2 regions of the Pseudoalteromonas sp. CST2 genome follow, and region 1 is predicted to be linked to the other one. Evidence: predicted binding sites of a transcription regulator. Region 1 holds the regulator's gene; the other holds the start of a gene.
The links. Region 1 encodes NrdR, which represses ribonucleotide reductase genes. Its sites were predicted from a motif close to AAACACNANATNTNGTGTTT; they were not measured.
Positions count from the first base shown of each region.

Region 2: nrdA (class 1a ribonucleoside-diphosphate reductase subunit alpha) is a predicted target of NrdR. The motif match lies at 1,948-1,967, and genes of this name have one in related genera.

Region 1 covers NZ_JAQREO010000022.1:8,197-12,792, reverse strand. Annotated here, with positions in the region: gene ribBA (bifunctional 3,4-dihydroxy-2-butanone-4-phosphate synthase/GTP cyclohydrolase II) at 1-31, opposite strand, end outside; gene PSH41_RS19275 (riboflavin synthase) at 61-714, opposite strand; gene ribD (bifunctional diaminohydroxyphosphoribosylaminopyrimidine deaminase/5-amino-6-(5-phosphoribosylamino)uracil reductase RibD) at 731-1,864, opposite strand; gene nrdR (transcriptional regulator NrdR) at 1,867-2,316, opposite strand; gene glyA (serine hydroxymethyltransferase) at 2,682-3,938, opposite strand; gene thrC (threonine synthase) at 4,209-4,596, opposite strand, start outside.
Region 2 covers NZ_JAQREO010000002.1:400,984-405,579, forward strand. Annotated here, with positions in the region: gene gyrA (DNA topoisomerase (ATP-hydrolyzing) subunit A) at 1-109, opposite strand, end outside; gene ubiG (bifunctional 2-polyprenyl-6-hydroxyphenol methylase/3-demethylubiquinol 3-O-methyltransferase UbiG) at 288-998, shown strand; gene PSH41_RS04500 (HAD family hydrolase) at 998-1,678, shown strand; gene nrdA (class 1a ribonucleoside-diphosphate reductase subunit alpha) at 2,091-4,373, shown strand; gene nrdB (class Ia ribonucleoside-diphosphate reductase subunit beta) at 4,447-4,596, shown strand, end outside.

The sequences.
Region 1 (4,596 bases):
CGATGATTTCTTGTGCGCTGTGTAAATTCATAAATTTGCTCGTGTAAGTTATCAGTGTCGTTATTTAACAAAACCAGCTTTAGCTAGTAAGCTCATTGAAATATCTGAGCCAGTCGGCTGCTCAGCCCCTTTAATAAGGCGCTCTAAATAACGTGCAATTTGGTCGACTTCTAAATTAACGCGTGTGCCCACTTTAAAATCAGCAATGGTGGTTTGCTCGCTTGTGTGCGGCACTATGGTTAATTTAAATTTATTACCTTGTACAGCGTTTACTGTCAGGCTTATACCATCTATACATACAGACCCTTTGTAAGGAATGTACTTCATTAAGTTTTCATCGGTGCTTAGCCAATATTCTGTAGCGCGCGCATTACTAGTAATGGCTGTAATGGTTGCAATGCCATCAACATGACCTGACACCAAATGCCCGCCTAAACGTGAAACCGGCTGCATGGCTTTTTCAAGGTTAACTGTTTGGCCAATATTATAATTTGCAAACCCAGTTAAGCTGATAGTTTCGTTTGATAAGTCGGCACTAAAGCCATCAATGTGCTTATCAACTACCGTTAAACATACGCCATTAGTGGCAATGCTATCGCCAAGCTTTACATCGCTCATATCAAGATTAGCGCTTTGAATGCGAATGGCTAAATCGCCTTGTTTTTTTTGTAATAGCGCAATTTTGCCTGTGGCTTCAATTATTCCAGTAAACATAGCCCTACTCTTTTAATTAAGTGATTGGAATGTGTTTTGTAGCGGTTATACGTAAATCATCGCCTATTTTCACACACTCTTTAAACGTCAAATTAACGGTGTTTTGCATATCTGTTAGCGGTGCAAAATTAACTAAGCTTTTTGCATCGCACCCCATTAGTTTAGGCGCTAAATAAAATATATATTCGTCTATTAAATTAAGCTCTGTCATTTTACCGGCAAGTGTAGCACCCGCTTCTAAATAAACATGATTAAATTGCAGCTTAGCAAGGTGCGCTAAAACAGACGTTAAATTAACTTTGTTATTTTGCTGTGGCACTTCTATATGACTTACAAAATGCGGCCACTGCGTTGATTTATCAACCTTGGTAGTAAAAATTATTATTTCACTTTCAATATTAAATACTGCCAGCTCTGGTGTAAGCCTATTTTGTGAGTCAATTATAACACGCACCGGTTGGCGTAGGGGGAAATCGGTAGGCAAAGCCTGTGGCAACTCGCTTAACCTCACATTGAGCTTAGCATCATCGGTAATAACCGTATCGGCGCCCGTTAAAATAGCGCAGCTTTGTGCTCGGTGTAATTGTACATCTTGTCGCGCAGCGCTGCCGGTGATCCACTTACTTTGGCCATTTTTAAGCGCGGTTTTACCATCAATGCTGGCCGCCATTTTACACGTAACATACGGAAGCCCCTGCTCCATACGCTTAAAAAAACCTAAATTAAGTGCGCGCGCTTGCTGCTCTAAAAGCCCAAATGCAACCTCTATACCTGCATCGCTGAGTATTTTAAGCCCTTTACCTGCTACTTGTGGGTTGGTGTCGACCATAGCTGCAATAACTTTTACTACACCTGCTGCTTTTAAGCCCTCTGCACACGGCGGAGTGCGTCCGTAATGGCTACACGGTTCAAGCGTAACATACGCAGTCGCACCTTTTGCGTTTTCACCTGCTACAGCAAGGGCATTAACCTCAGCATGCCCCTGCCCAGCTAATTGATGAAACCCTTCACCAATTATGTGGTTATCTTTAACTAAAACACACCCTACATTAGGATTGGGGGTGGTTGTAAATCGCCCTTTTTTTGCAAGCTCGATGGCACGTGCCATGTACATTTCATCTTGCGCAGTAAAGGTTATTTGGTTTTGCATTATTACTCCCCTAAACGGGCAATTTCTTCACCAAATTCGCGTATATCTTCAAACGAGCGATACACAGAGGCAAACCGCACATAGGCTACTTTATCCAGTTTTTTAAGCGCCTCCATTATGCACTCACCCACAAGGTGACTTGATATTTCTCTCTCGCCGGTAGCACGCAACTGCGATTTAATAATATTAACCACTTCATCCACTTGCTCTGTACTAACAGGGCGTTTTTCTAGGGCGCGATTAAGGCCATTGAGTAGTTTATCTTCATTAAAGGGTTCTCGGCTGCCATCTTGTTTAATTACACGTGGCATAACTAACTCGGCGCCTTCAAAGGTAGTAAATCGCTCGTGACACTCGTTACATTCACGACGACGGCGAACTTGGTGGCCTCCGCCGACTAGGCGAGAATCAATAACTTTAGTATCTTTTTCGGTACAAAATGGGCAATGCATAACTCGGTACTTCCGTTTTAAAACAAAAAAGGCCGCTATTTAGCGGCCTTTTATCTTAGCAAAAAAATAGGGCCTGTTGGCCTTTCAGGATTAAATTTGTTCTATCTAGGGGTGATTTGATCGCGGCGCGAGGTTTGTAACCTAGTGGGCTAAGTAAAAACCGAGCAACAAAGAGTAAATCGCCCCTAGGACGAACCCGAGGGCAGTGCATGTTTGGCATTTATGCTGCGTTATCGCCTATTTGTGTGGAGTAACCACACTACATAGACTCTGCCTTGCCTAAAAACCAAACATACTACTGCAAATTAAACCTCGAAAGGTAAACAGGCCCCTTGTTGTGATCTAAATTACTGCTGCTTATGCAATTAAGCGTATACAGGTAGTTTTGCACAAATTGCTTTAACTTTTTCTTTAACTTGCGCTTGTACTGACTCATCGTTGATGTTGTCTAATACGTCACAAATCCAGCCAGCAAGTTCTTTCGATTCAGCTTCTTTAAAGCCACGACGCGTAATTGCAGGTGAACCAATACGCAAACCAGAAGTAACAAACGGTGAGCGAGGATCGTTTGGTACAGAGTTTTTGTTCACAGTAATGTTTGCATTACCAAGCGCTGCGTCTGCATCTTTACCTGTGATATCTTTATCGATTAAATCAAGTAAGAATAAGTGGTTTTCTGTTTTATCAGATACGATTTTGTAACCGCGCTCTTGCATAACAGCAACCATAGCTTGAGCATTTTTAACTACTTGTGCTTGGTATGTTTTAAATTCTGGTTGTAGAGCTTCTTTAAATGCCACTGCTTTTGCAGCAATAATGTGACATAAAGGACCACCTTGGCCACCTGGGAACACAGCGCTGTTAAGCTTTTTGTAAATTGCTTCGTCGCCACAAGCAGAAATAATTAAACCACCACGAGGGCCTGCTAAAGTTTTGTGTGTTGTTGTTGTTACAACATGCGCGTGAGGTACTGGGCTTGGGTAAACACCCGCCGCAATTAAACCTGCAACGTGAGCCATATCAACAAATAAGTAAGCACCTACTTTATCAGCAATCTCACGGAATTTAGCCCAATCAACAATACCTGAGTACGCAGAAAAACCACCAATAATCATTTTTGGTTTGTGCTCAAGTGCTAGCGCTTCTACCTGTGCGTAGTCAATTTCGCCAGTTGCTTCGTCTAGCCCGTATTGGATTGCATTGTATAGCTTACCTGAGAAGCTTACGTGTGAACCGTGCGTTAAGTGACCACCATGAGCTAAGCTCATACCAAGTACAGTGTCGCCTGCTTCTAATAATGCTAAGAAAACAGCTGCATTTGCTTGAGAACCCGCATGTGGCTGAACGTTTGCATAGTCAGAACCAAATAGCTCGTTAGCACGATCAATTGCAAGTTGTTCAACAACGTCTACGTGCTCACAACCGCCATAGTAACGTTTGCCCGGGTAACCTTCTGCGTATTTGTTTGTAAGCTGTGAACCCTGTGCTTCTAGTACGCGTGGGCTACAGTAGTTTTCTGATGCGATTAATTCAATGTGCTCTTCTTGGCGAGCAGTTTCTTTGTTTATCGCGTCAAATAACTCTGGATCAAAATCCGAAATATTCATGCTACGTTCTAACATTGGGGTCTCCTAGGGCAACGTGTATGGTGTTTTTTAGAGGCTTTATTGTACGCTTTAAACGACTCTTTGCCTACGCTCTTAAGTTGAGGATATTTAAACAGGGATTGAATCTATTTCACAGCGTTTTTAAGATGATATTTTTTTATAAATGCATTAATAATTTAAATGATTTTTATTTTTTACATTTAATTACTTAATGATAAATACTTTATTTAGCGCGTTCAAAATACAAAAAAAGCGGCCAAAGCCGCTTTTTTAACGCTAAGTTAGTTAGCCTAACTTAGCGAGTATTTCAGTGCGTAACGCTTCATAATCAGGGTTAATGTCGCTTGCTAAACAAGGTTTAGCAAGTGCGTCGCTAAGTGGTTTTGGCATATCAAGTTCAATATTTAGGATCTCTTCTACGCTTTCTTTAAACTTAGCAGGGTGAGCAGTTGCTAAAAAGATACCTGCTGCGCCGGGTGCTTTATTCTCTACAAGACCTTGGTATGCAATGGCGGTATGCGGCTCTGCAACATAACCAGTTTGTTGAATATTTTTCATCACTGCTTGCGTATTTTCTTCGCTCACGCTGGTTGAGTAAAAATTATCGTAGCTAAACCAGTTATTATCTAACATTGTTTGCACACGTGGCCAGTTATTTGGCTTGCTCACATCC
Region 2 (4,596 bases), on a different contig from region 1:
CGTCTGGTAATGCACGTCCTACAATTACGCTCATTGCGTAATCAAGGTAGGAGTTTTTTAACTCGTCTTCAATATTGACTGGCAGAATTTCATTGGCGAGATCAGTCATTTGATATCACATTCCTTCAGTATCAGCTCTTAGCAACCCGGTATTAGGCGCCAAGAGTATTTGTTATTATTTCTAAGCGACCATGCTATCACAATTAATTTAAATTTACAGGCGCAAAACTTTGCGATTTATCAATTTAGCCCTATATAATGGCCTCAGATTGACGAGGAAGTATTTTATGACCGAACATCAAAATGTAGATAACGCAGAAATAGCAAAATTTGAAGCCATTGCAGAGCGATGGTGGGACCAAGACGGAGAGTTTAAACCTCTTCACGAAATTAACCCATTACGATTAGACTTTGTGGCTAACAAAACCCAAGGTTTATTTGATAAAGAAACACTCGATGTAGGCTGTGGTGGCGGCATTCTTAGCGAAAGCATGGCACGCATGGGCGCACACGTAACCGGTATAGACATGGGGCAAGAGCCACTCACCGTAGCAAAGCTTCATAGTCTAGAAACCGGTGTAAATGTTGACTATATAAAAGTACCAGCGGAAGAATTTGCAACCCAGCACCCTGCTCGCTTTGATGTAATAACCTGTATGGAAATGCTAGAGCACGTACCTGATCCTGCTTCTATTATTCATGCAGTCGCAGAGCTTGCCAAGCCAGGGGCTGATGTGTTTTTCTCAACCCTAAATAAAACACCTAAAGCTTATTTGTTTGCTATTGTAGGTGCTGAAAAGCTGTTAAAAATGGTGCCTGAGGGCACACACGATCACAACAAATTTATCAAACCTGCACAACTTATTGCATGGGCTGAACAAGCCGGTTTAAAAGTACGTGCCAGTGCTGGCCTGGGCTACAACCCGCTTTCTAAGCAGTATTTATTAAATACAGATGTGAGTGTTAATTACATTCTTCACTTTGAGAAGTTAGCATAATGGCTAGCTCTCATACCCCCTTAACTCCTTTTGAGTATGACGCTTTCTTATTTGATTTAGATGGCACCTTGCTTGATACAGCAGACGATTTAGGTGCTGCTTTAAATGCCGTACTTAAAAGTGAAGGTGTTGCGCAAGTTACGCCTGAGGCTTATAGAAAAGTAGCGTCTAATGGCGCCGGCGCACTACTTCAACTTGGCTTTAAAGCGCAATGGGCATCGCAACCACAAACTGAACGTATAAAACAGTTAGTCAGCCACTACAGCCAAAACCTAGCGACACACACCCGCTGCTTTGAAGGCATAGAATCATTACTCATAGCCCTTGAGAACCAAGGTATAAAATGGGGAATAATGACTAATAAGCCAGGGTTTTTAACCGATCCATTAGTGGCTGCTATACCCGCTTTAAAAAATGCACACGTTGTGATCAGTGGCGATACCCTCACCGAGGCTAAACCATCACCTTTACCCTTACTACACTGTACAAAACTGATGAACGTAGATCCTAAGCGTTGTTTATACATAGGTGATGCTCAACGTGATATAGAAGCAGGTAAAGCCGCAGGTATGCACACAGCAACAGCGCTTTGGGGCTATATACCAAGTATTGATGAGGCCAAGGGCTGGGAAGCCGATTTTAACTGGCACAGCCCCATTGATGCTTTTAACCATATATAGTGCCATGTAAATTTTTAAACACTATATATTGTGATTGTATCAGTTTTTATGCAAAGCTTGTTGATAAAAAAAGCAGTCGAAATTTATTTTCAAAATGCATAAATTTAGCAGATCATTAGTTGATTTTTAGCTATTTCAACTTAAATGATTGTTCGAAGGTGAGTGACTACTAACACAAATACGTTATCCCAAAGTTATCCACAAATAGGGGCAATTATGTCCCTTGCAAATCAGCTCAGACCACACTATCTTGTGATCTCTAAATTGAACAACACCAGATATTGTGGCCAAATGTTATTCAATTAAATTCGCCAATACGGTGAAACTTATAATAAATGAATACGTACCTTGCTTTGGCGAGGTATAAAGCATTGGTCAAAATACACAATTCCCAAGGAATACAGGCAAAGCTATGAACCAACAGTTATCTGTAAGCAAGCGTGACGGGCGTAAAGAGCCTTTAGATCTTGATAAGATCCATCGCGTTATTGAATGGGCCGCCGAAGGTTTAAACAACGTATCGGTTTCACAGGTTGAATTAAAGTCACACATTCAATTTTACGACGGTATTCGTACAAAAGACATTCACGAAACCATCATTAAAGCAGCAGCCGATCAAATTTCAAAAGAGTCGCCTGACTACCAGTACTTAGCTGCCCGCTTAGCTGTATTCCACTTACGTAAAAAAGCTTATGGCCAGTTTGAGCCTCCACGTTTATTTGACCATGTTACAAAAATGGTTGAAGACAAACGCTACGACGCTCACTTACTCGTTGATTACACAGAACAAGAGCTTGACGAGCTAGATGCTTATCTTGATCATTCGCGCGATCTTAACTTTAGCTACGCAGCAGTTAAGCAGCTTGAAGGTAAATACCTAGTACAAAATCGCGTAACGGGTGAGATTTACGAAAGCGCCCAGTTTTTATATATCTTAGTGGCTGCGAGTTTATTCTCTGACTACCCGCGCGAAACACGTATTGACTACATCAAACGTTTTTACGATGCAGTATCAACGTTTAAAATCTCTTTACCTACGCCAATTATGTCGGGTGTGCGTACCCCTACGCGTCAGTTTAGCTCGTGTGTACTTATTGAATGTGGCGACAGCCTTGATTCAATTAACGCCACATCATCTGCCATTGTTAAGTACGTTTCACAACGTGCAGGTATTGGTATTAACGCCGGTCGTATTCGTGCATTAGGTAGCCATATCCGTAATGGCGAGGCGTACCACACAGGTTGTATTCCTTTTTATAAGCACTTTCAAACAGCGGTTAAAAGCTGCTCGCAAGGTGGCGTACGTGGCGGCGCTGCAACGTTATTCTACCCGCTTTGGCATTTAGAAGTAGAAAACCTACTAGTACTTAAAAATAACCGTGGTGTTGATGATAACCGTGTTCGTCATTTAGATTACGGCGTACAGTTTAATAAACTAATGTATTCTCGTTTAATTAAAGACGACTACATTACGTTATTTAGCCCATCAGATGTGCCTGGCCTTTACGATGCATTCTTTGAAGACCAAGACGAGTTTGACGCGTTATACGTAAAATACGAGCAAGACGAGTCTATTCGTAAAAAGCGCATTAAAGCGATTGAGCTTTTCTCAATGTTCGCACAAGAGCGTGCCAGCACAGGTCGTATTTATTTACAAAACGTGGATCACTGTAATACGCACAGCCCGTTTATTTCTAAAGTGGCGCCAATTCGCCAATCTAACTTATGTTTAGAAATCGCATTGCCAACTAAGCCGTTAAATAACGTAAACGATGAAGAAGGCGAAATTGCACTTTGTACGCTATCTGCATTTAACCTAGGCGCTATTGAGTCACTTGATGAACTTGAAGAGCTTGCTGAGCTTGCAGTACGTGCACTTGATAACCTACTTGATTTCCAAGACTACCCAGTACCGGCTGCACGTAATGCCACTATGGGCCGTCGTACGTTAGGAATAGGCGTAATTAACTACGCTTACTACCTTGCTAAAAATGGTAAGCGTTACTCAGATGGCAGTGCTAATGCACTGACTCACAAAACGTTTGAAGCAATTCAATACTACCTAATGAAGGCATCAAACGAGCTGGCTAAAGAGCGTGGCGCGTGTCCTAAGTTTAACGAAACAACGTACTCTCAAGGTATTATGCCAACTGATACGTACAAACGTGACTTAGATAAAATTTGTGATGAGCCACTGCACTTAGATTGGGATTCGTTACGTGCCAGCATTAAAGAGCACGGCATGCGTAACTCAACACTTAGCGCATTAATGCCTTCAGAAACATCGTCGCAAATCTCTAACGCAACTAACGGTATTGAGCCACCACGTGGTCACATTAGCGTTAAAGCAAGTAAAGACGGTATTTTAAAACAAGTAGTTCCTGAGTACGAACGCTTAAAAGATAACTACGAGCTACTGTGGGATATTCCATCAAACGATGGTTACTTACAGTTAGTGGGCATAATGCAAAAGTTTATTGACCAAACTATTTCGGCCAATACTAATTATGATCCAAACAAATACGAAGGCGGTAAAGTACCTATGAAAGTCTTATTAAAAGACTTACTAGGTGCATACAAGCTTGGTGTTAAAACACTTTACTACCATAACACCCGCGATGGCGCATCAGATGCACAAGACGACACTCCAGAAGTGGAAGATGATGATTGTGCAGGCGGCGCGTGTAAAATTTAATAGTTAAACTTAAAGCGGGCTCTTTGCCCGCTTTGTCCTGATAGTTTTAGTGATAGTTTTTTGAGTGATAGACATGTCTTATACTACTTTTAGTCGTAACCATAATGATCAAATGCAAGAGCCAATGTTTTTTGGCCAAACCGTTAACGTTTCGCGTTACGATCAACAAAAATACCCTATTTTTGAAAAATTGATTGAAAAGCAACTTTCGTTTTTTTGGCGT